3 regions of the Psychromonas sp. MME1 genome follow, and region 1 is predicted to be linked to each of the others. Evidence: predicted binding sites of a transcription regulator. Region 1 holds the regulator's gene; each other region holds the start of a gene.
The links. Region 1 encodes LexA, which represses DNA repair genes until DNA is damaged. Its sites were predicted from a motif close to TACTGTATNNNNATACAGTA; they were not measured.
Positions count from the first base shown of each region.

Region 2: the regulator LexA is predicted to act here: its motif matches at 1,941-1,960, upstream of AB2N10_RS06795 (SulA-like leucine-rich domain-containing protein).
Region 3: the regulator LexA is predicted to act here: its motif matches at 2,639-2,658, upstream of AB2N10_RS04170 (YebG family protein).

Region 1 covers NZ_CP160906.1:3,264,691-3,269,707, forward strand. Annotated here, with positions in the region: gene gspL (type II secretion system protein GspL) at 1-308, shown strand, start outside; gene AB2N10_RS14980 (type II secretion system protein M) at 308-790, shown strand; gene AB2N10_RS14985 (type II secretion system protein N) at 816-1,565, shown strand; gene lexA (transcriptional repressor LexA) at 1,953-2,582, shown strand; gene AB2N10_RS14995 (SCO family protein) at 2,586-3,221, shown strand; gene AB2N10_RS15000 (MATE family efflux transporter) at 3,253-4,596, shown strand; gene AB2N10_RS15005 (GNAT family N-acetyltransferase) at 4,599-5,017, opposite strand, start outside.
Region 2 covers NZ_CP160906.1:1,462,648-1,467,664, reverse strand. Annotated here, with positions in the region: gene serS (serine--tRNA ligase) at 1-1,144, shown strand, start outside; gene AB2N10_RS06800 (YaeP family protein) at 1,241-1,444, opposite strand; gene AB2N10_RS06795 (SulA-like leucine-rich domain-containing protein) at 1,506-1,919, opposite strand; gene AB2N10_RS06790 (methyl-accepting chemotaxis protein) at 2,316-3,809, opposite strand; gene AB2N10_RS06785 (substrate-binding periplasmic protein) at 3,826-4,683, opposite strand; gene purT (formate-dependent phosphoribosylglycinamide formyltransferase) at 4,969-5,017, opposite strand, start outside.
Region 3 covers NZ_CP160906.1:877,612-882,628, reverse strand. Annotated here, with positions in the region: gene infC (translation initiation factor IF-3) at 1-302, opposite strand, end outside; gene thrS (threonine--tRNA ligase) at 309-2,216, opposite strand; gene AB2N10_RS04170 (YebG family protein) at 2,353-2,613, opposite strand; gene AB2N10_RS04165 (paraquat-inducible protein A) at 2,737-3,330, shown strand; gene AB2N10_RS04160 (paraquat-inducible protein A) at 3,323-3,967, shown strand; gene rsmF (16S rRNA (cytosine(1407)-C(5))-methyltransferase RsmF) at 4,153-5,017, shown strand, end outside.

The DNA of each region.
Region 1 (5,017 bases):
AATATACCCGTATCAAGAAAAAAATTAAGAGCATGCTTAATGAAACTCAGGGTGGCAGTGACGATTCTCAATTCTTACTCATGCTTAATGAATTGGTGCCAGCATTTGCTGCAAATTCAGAGCTTCAAACCAATAGTTTGAAGTTTGATGCGAGTAAAAATGAGCTTCATTTACAAATATCAGCGAATAATTTCCAAGCATTCGAAAAATTTAGTAACTCATTGCCGAAACATTTTGATGTTCAGCAGGGCGCATTAAATAGTAGCAAAGATCGTGTTAGCGGTTTGCTGACCATAAGGAAAAAATAATGTTAGAAAGATTTCAAGCATGGTGGCAGAGCATTTCTCAACGCGAACAACAATTATCATTGTTAAGTGCCGTGTTTTTACTCGTTGCCATGGTCTATTGGGGCGGGTGGCAGCCATTAAATAAACAATTAGATGAAAGTGAAATGCAGTTGCAGCGTACCCAGCAGACACTACGTTGGGTGGAAGACAAGTCCTCGGAATTAGTGCAAGCAGGGATGGGTGAAAGCAGTAAGCCCCTGCGTAAAGCAAGTTTAAGCAATGTGCTTAATGTGAGCGCTAAGCAATATGGCATTGAATTTTCGCGTATAGTAAATAAAAAGGATGAAGTCGAAGTGTGGATTGATGATGTAGCATTTGATCGCTTCATTGCTTGGCTAACTGAGTTAAATAACCGCTATGGGGTAGTCGTTATGAAAAGCGATGTCACCAGTTTGGATGATTCAGGTAAAGTTAAAATCAACCGTTTATTAGTAAGTTATTAGGGCAAGCAAAGAGACGTTTCCATCTATGAAAATTAAACTTATTTTATTATTTATTTTTTTCTATGTACTTTCCCTATTGCTAACTCTCCCAGCGGCAACGGTTGCGAATTTTATTCCGACCAATGCAAACGTGACGGTTGATAATGCACAGGGGGCGATTTGGCATGGTAAAGCGAAGCAAATTTTAGTACAAAAAAAATATAAGCTAGAAAATGTAAAATGGCAGTTTGACTGGGCTGCGTTACTTAAACTGCAGGTGAAAGTCGCGCTACAATTTTATAACCCAAATGGTGTCTCTGGCGAGGGAATGATTGGTTGGGGTGTTGGTGGATTGTTTGCTGAAAATCTAATGGTAGATTTAACCGCCCCTGAATTGCTTTCATATATCTCCTTACCTGTTCCAGTGGATATTAATGGTTCGATCTCTTTATTGATTAATCATGCCACACAAGGTAATGCCTATTGTGAGCAACTTGATGGCTATCTGATTTGGCGAGATGCCAATATAATTAGCAAGGCAGGCAATGTTGATCTGCAAACGGTAGATGTCAATTTAAGCTGTGTTGATGGCAATATTAATGCAGATTTAAAACAACTGTCAAAACAGATGAATAGCTCGCTGAACTTTTTATTACAGGAGGGGAACGCTTACCATTTGCAAGGTTCAATAAAAGAGTCACCATCCGTTGCCCCTGCTATTAAAAATGCTTTATCTTGGCTTGGCGGTAAAAATAGTGAAGGTGCAACCATTATTAACTTTAAGGGCAAGTTGTAATACCAATTCGGATAATACTATGGTCATAGCTTGTTGAGGAAAAATGATGGAGAACAAGGCGCATGATTGAGTAATAGCGCGCTATTACGATTGAATGCAACGCTGTTATCTATTATTTTACTGGTTAAAATAACTTACTTTTTTGTTGTAAGTTTCGCAAAGGTAACAACCATTTGCGTCAACTTTCGCCTCAAATTAAGCCATTTTTCTGCGCAAAATTTAGATAACATATTTAATCCGATTGGTATAAATTATTTTTGCATGAAAAATAATGAGACTTCAATTGTATGCCTCGCATCTCGCTACGCTTGTTCTTATTGACTTTGCTTCTTGAAGTATCATGGGTATAGATATACACTGTTATTATTTACAGTTCATAGGTGATTTATGAAAGAGCTAACTAAACGTCAGAGCGAAGTTTTGGCGGTTATTAAAGATTGTATCAATAAAACGGGTATGCCTCCGACGCGTGTTGAATTAGCTAAAATGCTGGGATTTCGCAGTGCAAATGCCGCAGAAGAGCATCTCAAAGCCCTCGCTCGTAAAGGGGCTATTGAAATATTATCGGGAACTTCTCGGGGTATTCGCATTTTAGGCGAAGATAAAGCCGACCCCACCGAGTACGAACAGGGATTACCTTTAATCGGTCTAGTTGCCGCGGGTGAACCTATTCTTGCACAGGAGCACGTTGAAGCGCATTACAATGTAGATCCTTCTTTGTTTCATCCTCAGGCCAATTTCCTGTTGCGGGTACAAGGTGAGAGTATGAAAGACATTGGCATTATGGATGGTGATCTACTGGCTGTGCATAAAACGCAAGATATTAAAAATGGCCAAGTCGTCGTTGCCCGGGTGGAAGACGATGTTACTGTAAAGCGTTTTTATCGTGAAGGAGATCAAGTGCTATTAAAAGCGGAAAATAGCTTATTTGATCCCATTAAAGTAGATTTACAATATCAGCCGTTTGCAATCGAAGGTATCGCTGTAGGCGTGATCCGTAATAGTGACTGGATGTAGAAAATGAAATTAGGGATGATTTTTTTTGTAGCGGTTTTGTTGATTGCTAGCTGTATTGCTGGTGGTCTTCAAAGTTATTTAATAACGACATCTAATGCAGATGTTGAGTTGCAGGAAAAAGGAAAACGAGTTCCTCCCTTTTCATTTACTGCTTCATCGGGTGGATTTTTTTCTAATAACGAGTTAGCGGATAAATGGACGCTTTTTTTTATCGGTTATACTTTTTGTCCCGACATTTGTCCGACAACATTAGCAGACCTCGATCGTATCTATCCTAAATTGGTCGAAGCGCAAGGTAGTCAGACTCAAATTGTTTTTATTTCCGTTGATCCCAATCGCGATAAAGCGGCCCACCTCGCTGATTATATTCATTATTTTAATCCGAACTTTATCGCATTAAGTAGCACTCATGAACAACTTATCCCCTTTACACAAGCGCTTGGTTTAGTCTATAGCATAGTTGATGAAGGATATGAAGGTCCCTTTTATTTGATTGACCATAGTGCTTCTTTGGTACTTATTAACCCCAATGGCGAGCATCATGCGACCTTTAAGGCGGGGGTGAATGAGCAAGGGATTGCGCACGTTGATATGGATGCAATGGTTGACCATATTCATCGCTTTCAGCAACAGTGGTAGTCACCTTTTTACATAACGAATAACAAAGTAAATGTCTTTATTTGATTTTTCGATACATAAAAAAATATTCGCTATCGCTCTGCCGATGATGCTTTCAAATATTAGTGTGCCACTGCTTGGACTGGTGGATACTATGGTTATAGGGCATCTGCCTGAATCATATTATTTGGCGGGGGTTGCTGTCGGCTCCATGATTGTTACGCTGCTGTTTTGGATATTAGTATTTTTACGAATGTCGACGACAGGTTTAGTTGCACAGGCCTATGGGGCAAATGATTTTTCACTTATTTTACGTTTATTAATGCAATCAATAGCCATCGCATTACTATTAGCGATGGTAATTCTATTATTACAGTTTCCCATTGCTGAACTTGCTTTTTATTTTGTTGATGGCAGTGAGCAAGTGCTGCGCTATGCGCGCCAATATTTTGATATCCGAGTTTGGAGTGCGCCTGCGGCATTAGTTAATATGGTGCTATTGGGGTGGTTATTAGGCATGCAGAATGCGAAAGTCCCCATGTTTTTATTGATTGTTACCAACCTGGTTAATATGCTGCTAAGTGTCTTATTCGTTGTCGTTTTTAAATGGCAAGTCGCAGGGGTTGCCTGGGCATCATTAAGTGCTGATTATATCGCCTTAATGTGTGGTTGTTATTTTGTTTTTAAGCGACTTAGACCGCACTACCAAAAGGGAGATCTTACAAAATCCTACCATCTATTAATGCAATTCACCTCCTTAAAACGCTTTATCACATTAAACATGGATATATTTATTCGCACACTATGTTTGCAGATAACCTTTGCCTTTATGACGATGCAAGGGGTGAAGTTAGGTGATGATATTGTCTCTGCGAATGCTGTTTTAATGCAATTTTTACTAATCATCTCATTTTCTATGGATGGCTTGGCCTATGCCGTAGAGGCATTGATAGGCAAAAGTATTGGTCAGCGTAATTTATCGTCATTAAAACAGAGTATCAATGCGACCTTATTTTGGGCCTTTCTATTTTGTCTCATTCAATTTGTTGCTTTTTATAGCTATGGTGATTGGATTATTGCGCAAATAACATCCATTAAACATGTGCAAGATGAAGCAAATCACTACTTGCCATGGTTGATTATTGTTCCAATAACGGCGATGTTAGGATTTGTTTTTGATGGTGTCTTCATCGGTATGACACGCGCTAAAGAGATGCGCAATAGCATGATATTTTCCTTGGTCGTAGTATATTTCCCCTTTTGGTTGCTTTTTTCAGGGCAAGGTAATCACGCGCTTTGGATCGCGATGAATGCTTTTATGTTATCGCGAGGGGTAAGCTTGTTGTGGATATATAGACGTATTGATAGGCAGGGAAGGCTTTTGCTTCCCACCTAAATTTATTTGTTGAGAGATTTAGTCCAAAAAATAGCACTTCCATAAGCGGGATCTAATTGATAACCTGAAAAGCCTTGTTTTTCATAGGCTTTCTTTGCTATCTCGTTTCCTTCTAGTACTTCTAAAGTAATTTTGCAGCAATCTCGAGAATGGGCAATGCGCTCTATTTCAGAAAAAAGCAGTGAGGTTAACCCTTGACCGCGAAAATCATTATGCACTACGACATCATGGATATTAAATAGCGGTTTGCAGGCAAATGTTGAAAATCCTTCGATAGCTGTTAATAGTGCCGCGGGCGTTTTATCCTTAAAGACTAAAACAATAAAAATATCAGACCGTTTTAATAGTGCAGCAACCAGATTCTGTTTGGCAAAATCAGATAAATCTTCACCGCCACCCATAGGATCAGAGGCATAGTGAG
Region 2 (5,017 bases), 1.8 Mb from region 1:
AGCGGAGCGTAATAGTCGATCTAAAGAAATTGGGTTGGCTGCTAAACGTGGTGAAGATATTTCTGTTTTACGTGAAGAGATGGGGCAGTTTGCTGTTCAACTTGATGCAGCTAAGGAAGAGTTTGCCACATTATCTGAGCAAATAAAGCAAATCTCATTAAGTATTCCTAATCTACCGCATGAATCAGTGCCACTTGGTAAAGATGAAACTGAAAATGTAGAAGTACTAACTTGGGGAACGCCTAAAGAATTTGCTTTTACGGTAAAAGATCACGTAGATCTAGGTGAAGCATTAGGTGGATTAGACTTTAAATCGGCAGTTAAGATTAGTGGTTCTCGTTTTATCGTTATGCAAGGTCAAATTGCTAAATTGCATCGCGCGTTGGCACAGTATATGTTGAATCTTCATACTAACGAGCATGGTTATACCGAGTTATATGTGCCTTACTTAGTCAATGCCGATAGTTTGTATGGTACAGGGCAATTACCAAAATTTGGTGCTGACTTGTTTAATACCATGGCAGCAACGGAAGAGGGCATTGGTATGTCGTTAATTCCAACTGCAGAAGTGCCACTAACTAACATGGCACGTGATATGATTTATGATGAATCGGAATTGCCAATCAAAATGACAGCACATACCCCCTGTTTTCGTAGTGAAGCGGGATCCTATGGGCGAGACACGCGCGGATTAATTCGCCAACACCAATTTGATAAAGTTGAACTCGTACAAATCGTACATCCAGAGCAGAGTTTTGCAGCATTAGAAGCGCTAACGGGCCATGCTGAACAGGTATTGAAAAACCTTGAGTTACCATATCGTAAAGTTGTTTTATGTACAGGAGACATGGGATTTGGTGCCACTAAAACATACGATCTTGAAGTATGGGTGCCAGCTCAAAATAGTTACCGTGAGATTTCATCATGCTCTAATATGGGCGATTTCCAAGCGCGTCGTCTACAGGCAAGATTTCGTGCCGTAGGCGCTAAAAAACCAGAGTTGTTACATACATTAAATGGTTCAGGGTTAGCGGTAGGGCGTACTTTAGTGGCAATTCTTGAGAATTATCAACTGGAAGATGGACGCATTGAGATACCTCGAGTTTTACAGCACTACATGGGTGGTTTGACTCACATTGGTTAACCGTTCTTCTCGTTAGCATGCAAAAAGGAGCCTTTGGGCTCCTTTTTTATTCAGCTAATGTGTATACCAATCCGCATAATATAATGCGAATTGCTATTAATCATTATCATTGTAATCACTGAGTATTAAATTTGCTGCCGCAAAGGCTGCGTCTTCTCGTACTTGTTTACTGAGCTCTTCATTGGCAGCAATGGCATCAAGCGCTTTAATCGCACAGGTAATTGCTTTAGGTATATATGCCGCGTCACCACTGGCAATGAGGCTGATTAATTGTTTGGTCTTCTCGCTATATGGATACATTAATAACTCACTATGAAAAATTGAAATTATCATTATAACGAATTTCATAAAATACAGCATATTATTGTGCACAATAGATAAAACAATGAGTTTTATTTTTTTCCGCAATTAATCTTAATTCATCTTGTGTTGCTTTTTCACACTGTTTGTTCCAGCCAATGACCGTTGCATAATTGTTACTTGCTAATGCCATTTTCATCAGCTCATCCGCATTATCTACTCTATTTTGTGGCAAGATAATAATACGATTTTTGTTTATACCTGCTTGTGTTAAAAAGTTAACGTTTGGTTTTCCTGGTGGGGAGATGAATAAAACCCAACGAGGATCATCAACTTCACTAATATGCGTTAATAATGAATGGTAATTATTTAAATCATAAGATAGATGTAAATAGGATAAATGTGTGTGACTTTGCAACGATTGCTGCAGAGAATTTCTTGTATTAAGCACTATTTTCGCATGATTAGAAAGCATATATTAACCTGTATGTAAAAACACTGTATGTAACAACAGTATAGTTAAATCGTCTGTTTTTCAAGCTTTATTTGTTTGTTTTGTGATTATTTTTTTAATTTTGCGTGGTGATTGATAGCAATTCCGTTATTTATACCAATCGGAGTAAATAGCTGATCTATTTAGGTGTAGGCAAAAAGGGGGATAGCGAGTCATTGATTGCAGTAATACCAATTCGTATAATTTTCTGATCTGCCATAATACTATATTGATTGGCTCAATGGTTGCTGACTTTGTATCTTGGGATAACACGGTTATATAACAGGATGGAGGCCAAATTGTAGTTGCTGATGAGGTTATTTGGAATTAATGGAGAATTAGGGAAAGGCGCGTAGAAACGCGCCTTTGTTGTGTATTTTAAATTTTAAACTTAGAGAGGTTGGCTACAAGGTCATTACCCAATGCACCCAATACTTTACTTGCACCGCCAGCACTTTGCGCGTTGCCGGATACTTCATTGGTAATATTGAAAATTTCAGTAACGTTTCTACTAACATCTTCAGCAACCGCATTTTGTTCATCGGAAGCGGTCGCGATTTGTGCATTCATACCACTAATTTGATCGATAGTAGTTTGAATATCGGCGAGTGCATTACTTGCATTAACTGATTCTTGTACTGTTTTTTGCAAGGCAATCTGACTTTCTTCCATTGACATATTGGCATCAGATGAAGCTTTTTGTAATTCATCGATGATTTTTTCAATTTCCGAGGTTGAATCCTGAGTGCGTTTTGCCAAGCTACGAACTTCATCGGCAACCACGGCAAATCCACGCCCTTGTTCGCCCGCTCTTGCAGCCTCAATCGCCGCGTTAAGTGCCAATAGGTTAGTTTGCTCAGCAATGCTTTTAATTACATCTAAAACAGTACCAATGGTTTCACTTTTATCGCGTAGTTGGCTAATCTTTTCAGCGGTAACCATCATATCATTACCAAGTAAATTGATTTGATCAGCTGTATTTTGGACAACAAGACTCCCTGTTTGTGCCAATTCACTACACTCTTCAGTGCTCTTCGCTGTTTGATTCGCATTTTGAGCAATTTCATTAGTGGTTAATGACATTTCATTTAAAGCAGTAGAGGCTTGTTCTATTTCTTGTAATTGTTGTTGCGTTGCATGAACATTATTTTCTGCACTGGCAATAATATTAGTTGCGGTATCTTTAACTTTATTCGCCGTTTCAATCACACCTGCGACAATGCTGTGCAATTTAGTGATAAAGTCATTGAAATTATTTGCTAAGTGGCCAATTTCATCATTATTTTTAACCTTGATGCGACTAGTTAAGTCTCCACCACCAGCGGCAATTTCAGATAAAGCATCACCGACAACGCGTAAGGGTTTTACAACGAGGTTGTTAAGTGTGAGCCAGTTAGTTAATTGTAATACCAATGTTAAAATTAAAGCGATTAGGATAAAGACATTTCTGATGACGGCTAAAAGATTATCTTGGCTATCGGAACGATAAAGGATAACTAATTTACCAATTTTTTTGTCGCCACTCCAAAGTATAGGCACATCTTTTTTAATAACTTGAGTCGACTCGGGGGCTTGTGCCTGTTCTACTTTTTCTGCGAGTAGTTGGTCTCTATGGTCATAGGCACTAATTTTATGGATGTAGGGTTGCATCACAAAGGCACCTAAAATATCACCGATCAACTCTTTATCGTAACCAAAAATAGGCTCTTTAAGTACAATATCAAGGGTAGTTTGCGAGTCAGTAATTTCCGCTTCCAGTTGCTTACTTAAATAGTTGTTTGTAGCAAAATAACTAATTGAGAAAACAGTGATCATTATAAGCAGCGATACAGTGCTAAGTAATAACATTGATTTTTTAATAATTGAATTCATTTTTTTCTCTTCTATGTTAAAGGCTTGTCGGATCTAACCATAATTCTGGGCGATCTATTGGTGTATCTGGATGCATCGCACCATTAGGAATTTTAATTATGATTCTATTTTTAAAGTGGGTTTTGCTTAATGCATCTTTAATTTGCTGATTGCTAAAAAATAGCTCGTCAAAACTGCCATCAGCAATCGCCATTTCAAAACCTTGGGTTAGTTTTTCATGTAGTGCTTGATTGTTTTTCTCGACAAAGAAGTACATCGCAAAGGGATAAACTAACATGATGTTTTTTTCGACTGTTAAATTTAACTCAGGTCGGGAAGCGACTTCACTCCATGGCTCATGAATCGCACGAGGAAAATAGTCGAAACGTCCACCTTCTAGCATGTAGAAAAGGTTAGGGTATTTCAGTGTGGTAATAACAGGTACGCTAGCTGCTTTTAAAATAGCCGTATCACCCCATTGAGTTCCTTGCCCCGCATTGAGCTTTTTCAAATCATCAAGCGTTTTGACATTATTAAATTTTGATTGTTGGTCTTTTCTAATAATGAAAATACGGTGTCCAAGCAGTCCTTTTAAAATAGGAATCCTTACCGTCATGAATGATTCATCTAAGTGATTATTAATCCCTGCCCACATTACATCTATATTACCTAATTTTACTTCATCTTCGAGACGAGACGTAGGTAATGCTTCTGGGTATTGACGTATAGTTACCTGCGGATCGGATTTGCTGAGTATTAGCTTCAGAATATCTACAACAAGGGTTTCCTTCTCACCACTTACATTATTGATGACTATCTCACTACTTTTTACTTGTGCGGTGATAAGTAAATTGCAAGTAATAAGCAACATCGTTATCCATTTTCGTTGCAGCATAATTTTAACTATTCCTTAATTTTATATGTGTTTAAATCGATATTTCCCGTGGCGATTAAATCGCTATAAAAGCGTTAATTCAGTCCTTATTCAACATAATTTAGCAATATTTTTGATATGGGTAATATTTTTTTACATTATTACAGTGTTAGTACACATCTTTAACATTTGTTGCTATGAATCGGTCTATTCTTTTCCTGCCTTTTATTGCTGATGTGGCATTTTGAAGTGCCATGGTATATATGGCTCTCTACTGTATTTATAAAAGAGCCATAAGTTATCCTATTAATAGATAATGTTAACTTGCTGTGAAACGCGTGTTGCATTTGCAATT
Region 3 (5,017 bases), 1.2 Mb from region 1:
TCCTTTAACTGGACCTGAACTTGCTTTTTCCGTTGTTCTTTAACGGATTTGCTCTTCTCAAAAAGAAATTTGCCATAATTCATGATGCGACATACTGGTGGTTCTGCATTTGGGCTAATCTCAACAAGGTCAAGATTTTGCTCAAATGCCATATCTTTTGCATCTTCTAAAGAAACAACACCAAGAGGTTTGCCTTCTGAGTCAGATAAACGAACTTCTGTTCCTGTGATCTCTTCATTCAAACGATGTTTATTGCTCGCTACGGGAGCCTTTTTTGCACCTTTTATAACAAATTCCTCCAAAAATAATTAACGACGAGTGATAATTTCTTCTTTTATATAAGCAACAAAGTCTTCAACTTGATACTTACCTAAATCATCACCTTTACGAGTTCTTACTGCAACTTCATTTGCTTCGACTTCTTGGTCACCAACAACAAGCAGGTAAGGTACACGCTTCAATGTGTGTTCGCGGATTTTAAAGCCAATCTTCTCATTTCTCAAGTCCGAAATTGCTCTAATACCCGATTTCTTCAATTTATTTACGATTTCTTCAACAAAAACGGCTTGTTTATCAGTAATATTCATAATTACTACTTGCTGAGGTGATAACCATGTCGGATAAACACCCGCGTACTCTTCGGTTAAGATACCGATGAAACGTTCAAGTGAACCTAATATTGCTCGATGAATCATCACTGGCGTATGGCGTTCATTGTCTTCACCAACAAATGAAGCCCCTAAACGGCCCGGCATTGAGAAATCTAACTGGATAGTACCACACTGCCACGCTCTACCCAAACAATCATATAGGGTAAATTCAATTTTAGGGCCATAAAATGCCCCTTCTCCAGGTAAATATTCAAATTGAATATCATTTTCTGTTAATGCGTTAGCTAATGCCGCTTCTGATTTATCCCATGTTGCATCATCACCAACTCGTTGCTCTGGGCGTGTCGACAATTTTACAACGATATTATCGAAACCAAATGTTTTATAGCACTCAAAGACCATGCGAATACAAGCAGACACTTCTTCTAAAATTTGTGCTTCAGTACAGAAAATATGGGCATCATCTTGGGTAAATCCTCGAACGCGCATTAGGCCATGTAAAGAGCCTGATGGTTCATTTCGGTGACAAGATCCAAATTCAGCCAAGCGCAAAGGTAAATCGCGGTATGATTTCAAACCTTGATTAAATATTTGGATATGACCAGGGCAATTCATTGGTTTGATGGCAAATTCACGATTTTCACTACAGGTACAAAACATATTATCTTTGTACTTATCCCAGTGGCCAGATTTTTCCCAAAGTGAGCGATCTAATATTTGTGGCGCCTTTACTTCATCATAGCCAAACGCTTCAGTTTGTTCGCGAACAAACTTCTCTAACTCACGGAAAATTGTCCAGCCATTACTATGCCAAAATACCATCCCAGGCGCTTCGTCTTGCATATGGTAAAGGTCAAGTTGCTTACCAATTTTACGGTGATCGCGTTTAGCCGCTTCTTCTAAACGTTTTAAATAAGCTTGTAACTGCTTCTTATCCGCCCAGGCAGTACCGTAAATACGTTGCAACATTTTATTATTAGAGTCACCACGCCAGTATGCGCCAGATACTTTCATTAGTTTAAAATATTGACTGAATTTCATCATCGGCACATGTGGGCCACGACACATGTCGATATACTCTTCATGATGATAAAGCCCAGGACGGTCATCCTTATCAATACCTTCGAGAATTTCTAACTTATAATCTTCACCGCGCGCCTTAAACACTTCGATAGCTTCAGCAACCGATACTTTCTTTTTAATAACACGGTAATTGGTTTTCACTAATTCATTCATGCGCTTTTCAATTTTAGCGAGTTCCGCTTCATTGATAACAACATCTAAATCAATGTCATAATAAAAACCATTTTCTATGGTAGGACCAATAGCCATTTTGGCTTGAGGGTAAAGCTGCTTGATGGCATGACCAAGTAAATGCGCACATGAGTGACGTAAAATTTCTAAACCTTCATCATCTTTAGCCGTAATAATAGAAACATTAACATCACGATCAATAGGATCACAAGCATCCACTAATTTACCATCGACACGCCCAGCTATACAGGCTTTGGCAAGCCCTGGCCCGATATCAGATGCAATTTCCATAACGGAAGTGGTGTTTTCAAAATGACGTTGATTCCCATCGGGAAGAGTAATAATTGGCATGCGCTTTTCCTCACAGTGATGCTTCCAACCAAAAAGCATTTGTATTGCTTTATAAATAAAGCGCGCATTTTAAAGTAATCTGCCGCACATGAAAAGCAACAATTCAATGATTTATAAACACAACTTATTGGGAACGCTATTCACTGTCTGTTTCTACCCCTGCTGTATAAAGGTTACCCTTGAATAAATTTTGCACAATTTCTTTATTACTTGCGAGATACAGACCTAATTCTTCTAACTGCTCATCGTCAAGGTTAACTGAACTTGCACCTAAAAATGCGGCTAATTGATCTGCACTATCTAGCATTTTATCGTATGCATCAGCCTCTTTCTTACTAGTAAAGGTCATTTTTTCAACACCTTTTCTTTCTACAATGTATTTAATGATGACTGCCACGGTGGCCTCTTTATTTATCTAAAGTTCATGGTTTTATATACAGTAAAATATTAAAAGCAAAAATGCAATCTTTAATAAAGTTTGCTATCTTTAATTAATATTTTATACAGATGAATTAAACCAATGAAAACTATTCTCTGCGGCCATTGTGATATGGTTTCACAACTTCCTGACATACCTGCAGGCCATGTCGCAAAATGCTTTCGCTGTAAGCATACTATTTTCAAACAGAGTCGATATCCTATCTCTACTCTATTAGCTTTATCACTGACCGCATTAATAATATCTCTGCCTGCATTTTATTTGCCTTTATTCTCAATTCATTTATTGGGTAAAACTGAGCCCACAAATATCATTCAAGGTGCATTGATGATGGCCAATAGCGCACCGATTGTCTCCTATGTTGTGCTCTTTTGTGCGGTTGTTGCACCAACGGTATTAATGGTATGCATTACCATTAGTTGTGCCTGTTTAACTTTTGATTATCGCCCCCTATTTTTACGTAGGATTCTAAAAACCACGCATCTACTGCTGCATTGGTCGATGCTTGAGGTTTATGCGCTGAGTTTAATGGTTGCTATCTTTAAGCTAATTAACTATGCGCAGCTATTTATTAACGTTGGCTTTTATTTTTTTATTGGCTTGTTATTGGTTAACTTAACTGTTATTCATCATTACAATCACCATGACTTATGGGAGAGATATATTAATGAATAATATCGCTGTCCCAGGTAAAACTGGCATCGAACAAGGGTTGCAACTATGTAATAACTGTGGGCATTTCAGTGTAAAAAAAGATAACCCACTTTATTGCCCGAACTGCGAAAGCCGAATATCTCAACGGATCCATCATAGCTTACAAAAGACTTTTGCCTTCTTAATTACAGCAACTATATTTATCATTCCGGCAAATCTCTACCCTATTACTTATTTTTTAAAAAATAATGTTTTATATCCAGACAGTATTTTTTCAGGGATTCTAAGTCTCATAGACAGTGGTATGGTTAGCATTGCAATCATTGTCTTTATTGCCTCGATTATCGTCCCTTTTTTTAAAATTTTGGCCTTAGCTGTGATTGCACTATGCGTACATTTTCAACATAATTTAAGTCCCCAAAAACAGTTATGGGCATTCAAGTTAGTTGAGATAATCGGAAAGTGGTCAATTCTCGACCTTTTTGTCATATCAATTATGGTTGCAGTTTTTGATAAAGGACAAATGCTATCGGTTTACCCCGGCTTCGCAGCAACCTCTTTTACTATTGTAGTGCTTACGACGCTCTTTGCTGCACATAGTTTTGATACGCGATTAATTTGGGATTTAACATTAAACCATGACCAGTCGAAGCAATAAGTTGTAAGCATTAGAGTAATCTGGATAATATTGTGGACATCGCTCGCTGAGGGAAAATACGGCAGAGCAATACACACTCCAGGTGATAGCAAACTATTTATTATTTTAACCAGCAAGCTAGATCAGATACTTATACAGATTGCTATTATACGCATAGCAGATTAATAAACTATTTAAGGAACTCAATGGATAACAGCCCGCTTCTACCACAAGCATTCGTAGATAAAATGACGACTATATTGCCCACACATCTTGATATACAAGATCTCATTAATATTAGCCATATTCCACTGCGACGAGCTATCAGAGTTAATACTCTGAAGATATCAGTGGATAAATTCAAACAACGTGCAACGGAACAGGGCTGGTCATTAACTCCAATCCCATGGTGTCAAGAAGGTTTTTGGATAGAAATTGAAGATGAAACCATTCCTCTTGGTAACAGTGCTGAGCATCTCGCTGGACTTTGCTATATTCAAGAAGCTAGCTCAATGATGCCTGTCGCAGCTTTATTTCATTTCTTTTTCCCTACTGAAAGCACTATTTTACTCGATGCAGCTGCAGCCCCTGGATCTAAAACAACACAGATGGCCGCTTTGTTGGAAAATAAAGGGTTAATTATTGCCAATGAATTTTCATCCAGCCGCATAAAAATGTTACATGCCAACATCCAGCGTTGTGGCATCAAAAATGTGGCACTGACGCACTTTGATGCAGCCGTTTTCGGATCATGGTTACCCGATAACTTTGATGCGATTTTATTAGATGCCCCCTGTTCAGGAGAGGGGACAGTGCGAAAAGATAAAAATGCGATGAAAAATTGGAGTCAAGATGCTATTGACGAAATTTCGGCAGTACAAAAAAAACTTATCATCAGCGCATATCATGCACTTAAAGAGAACGGCATTCTAATCTATTCAACCTGTACCTTAAGTTTGGAAGAAAACCAGGATGTTTGCCATTACCTTAAAAATAGCTTTCCCGACGGTGTTGAATTTTTAGATCTTAATACACTCTTCAGCGATGCCCATAGAACCAGAACAGAAGAAG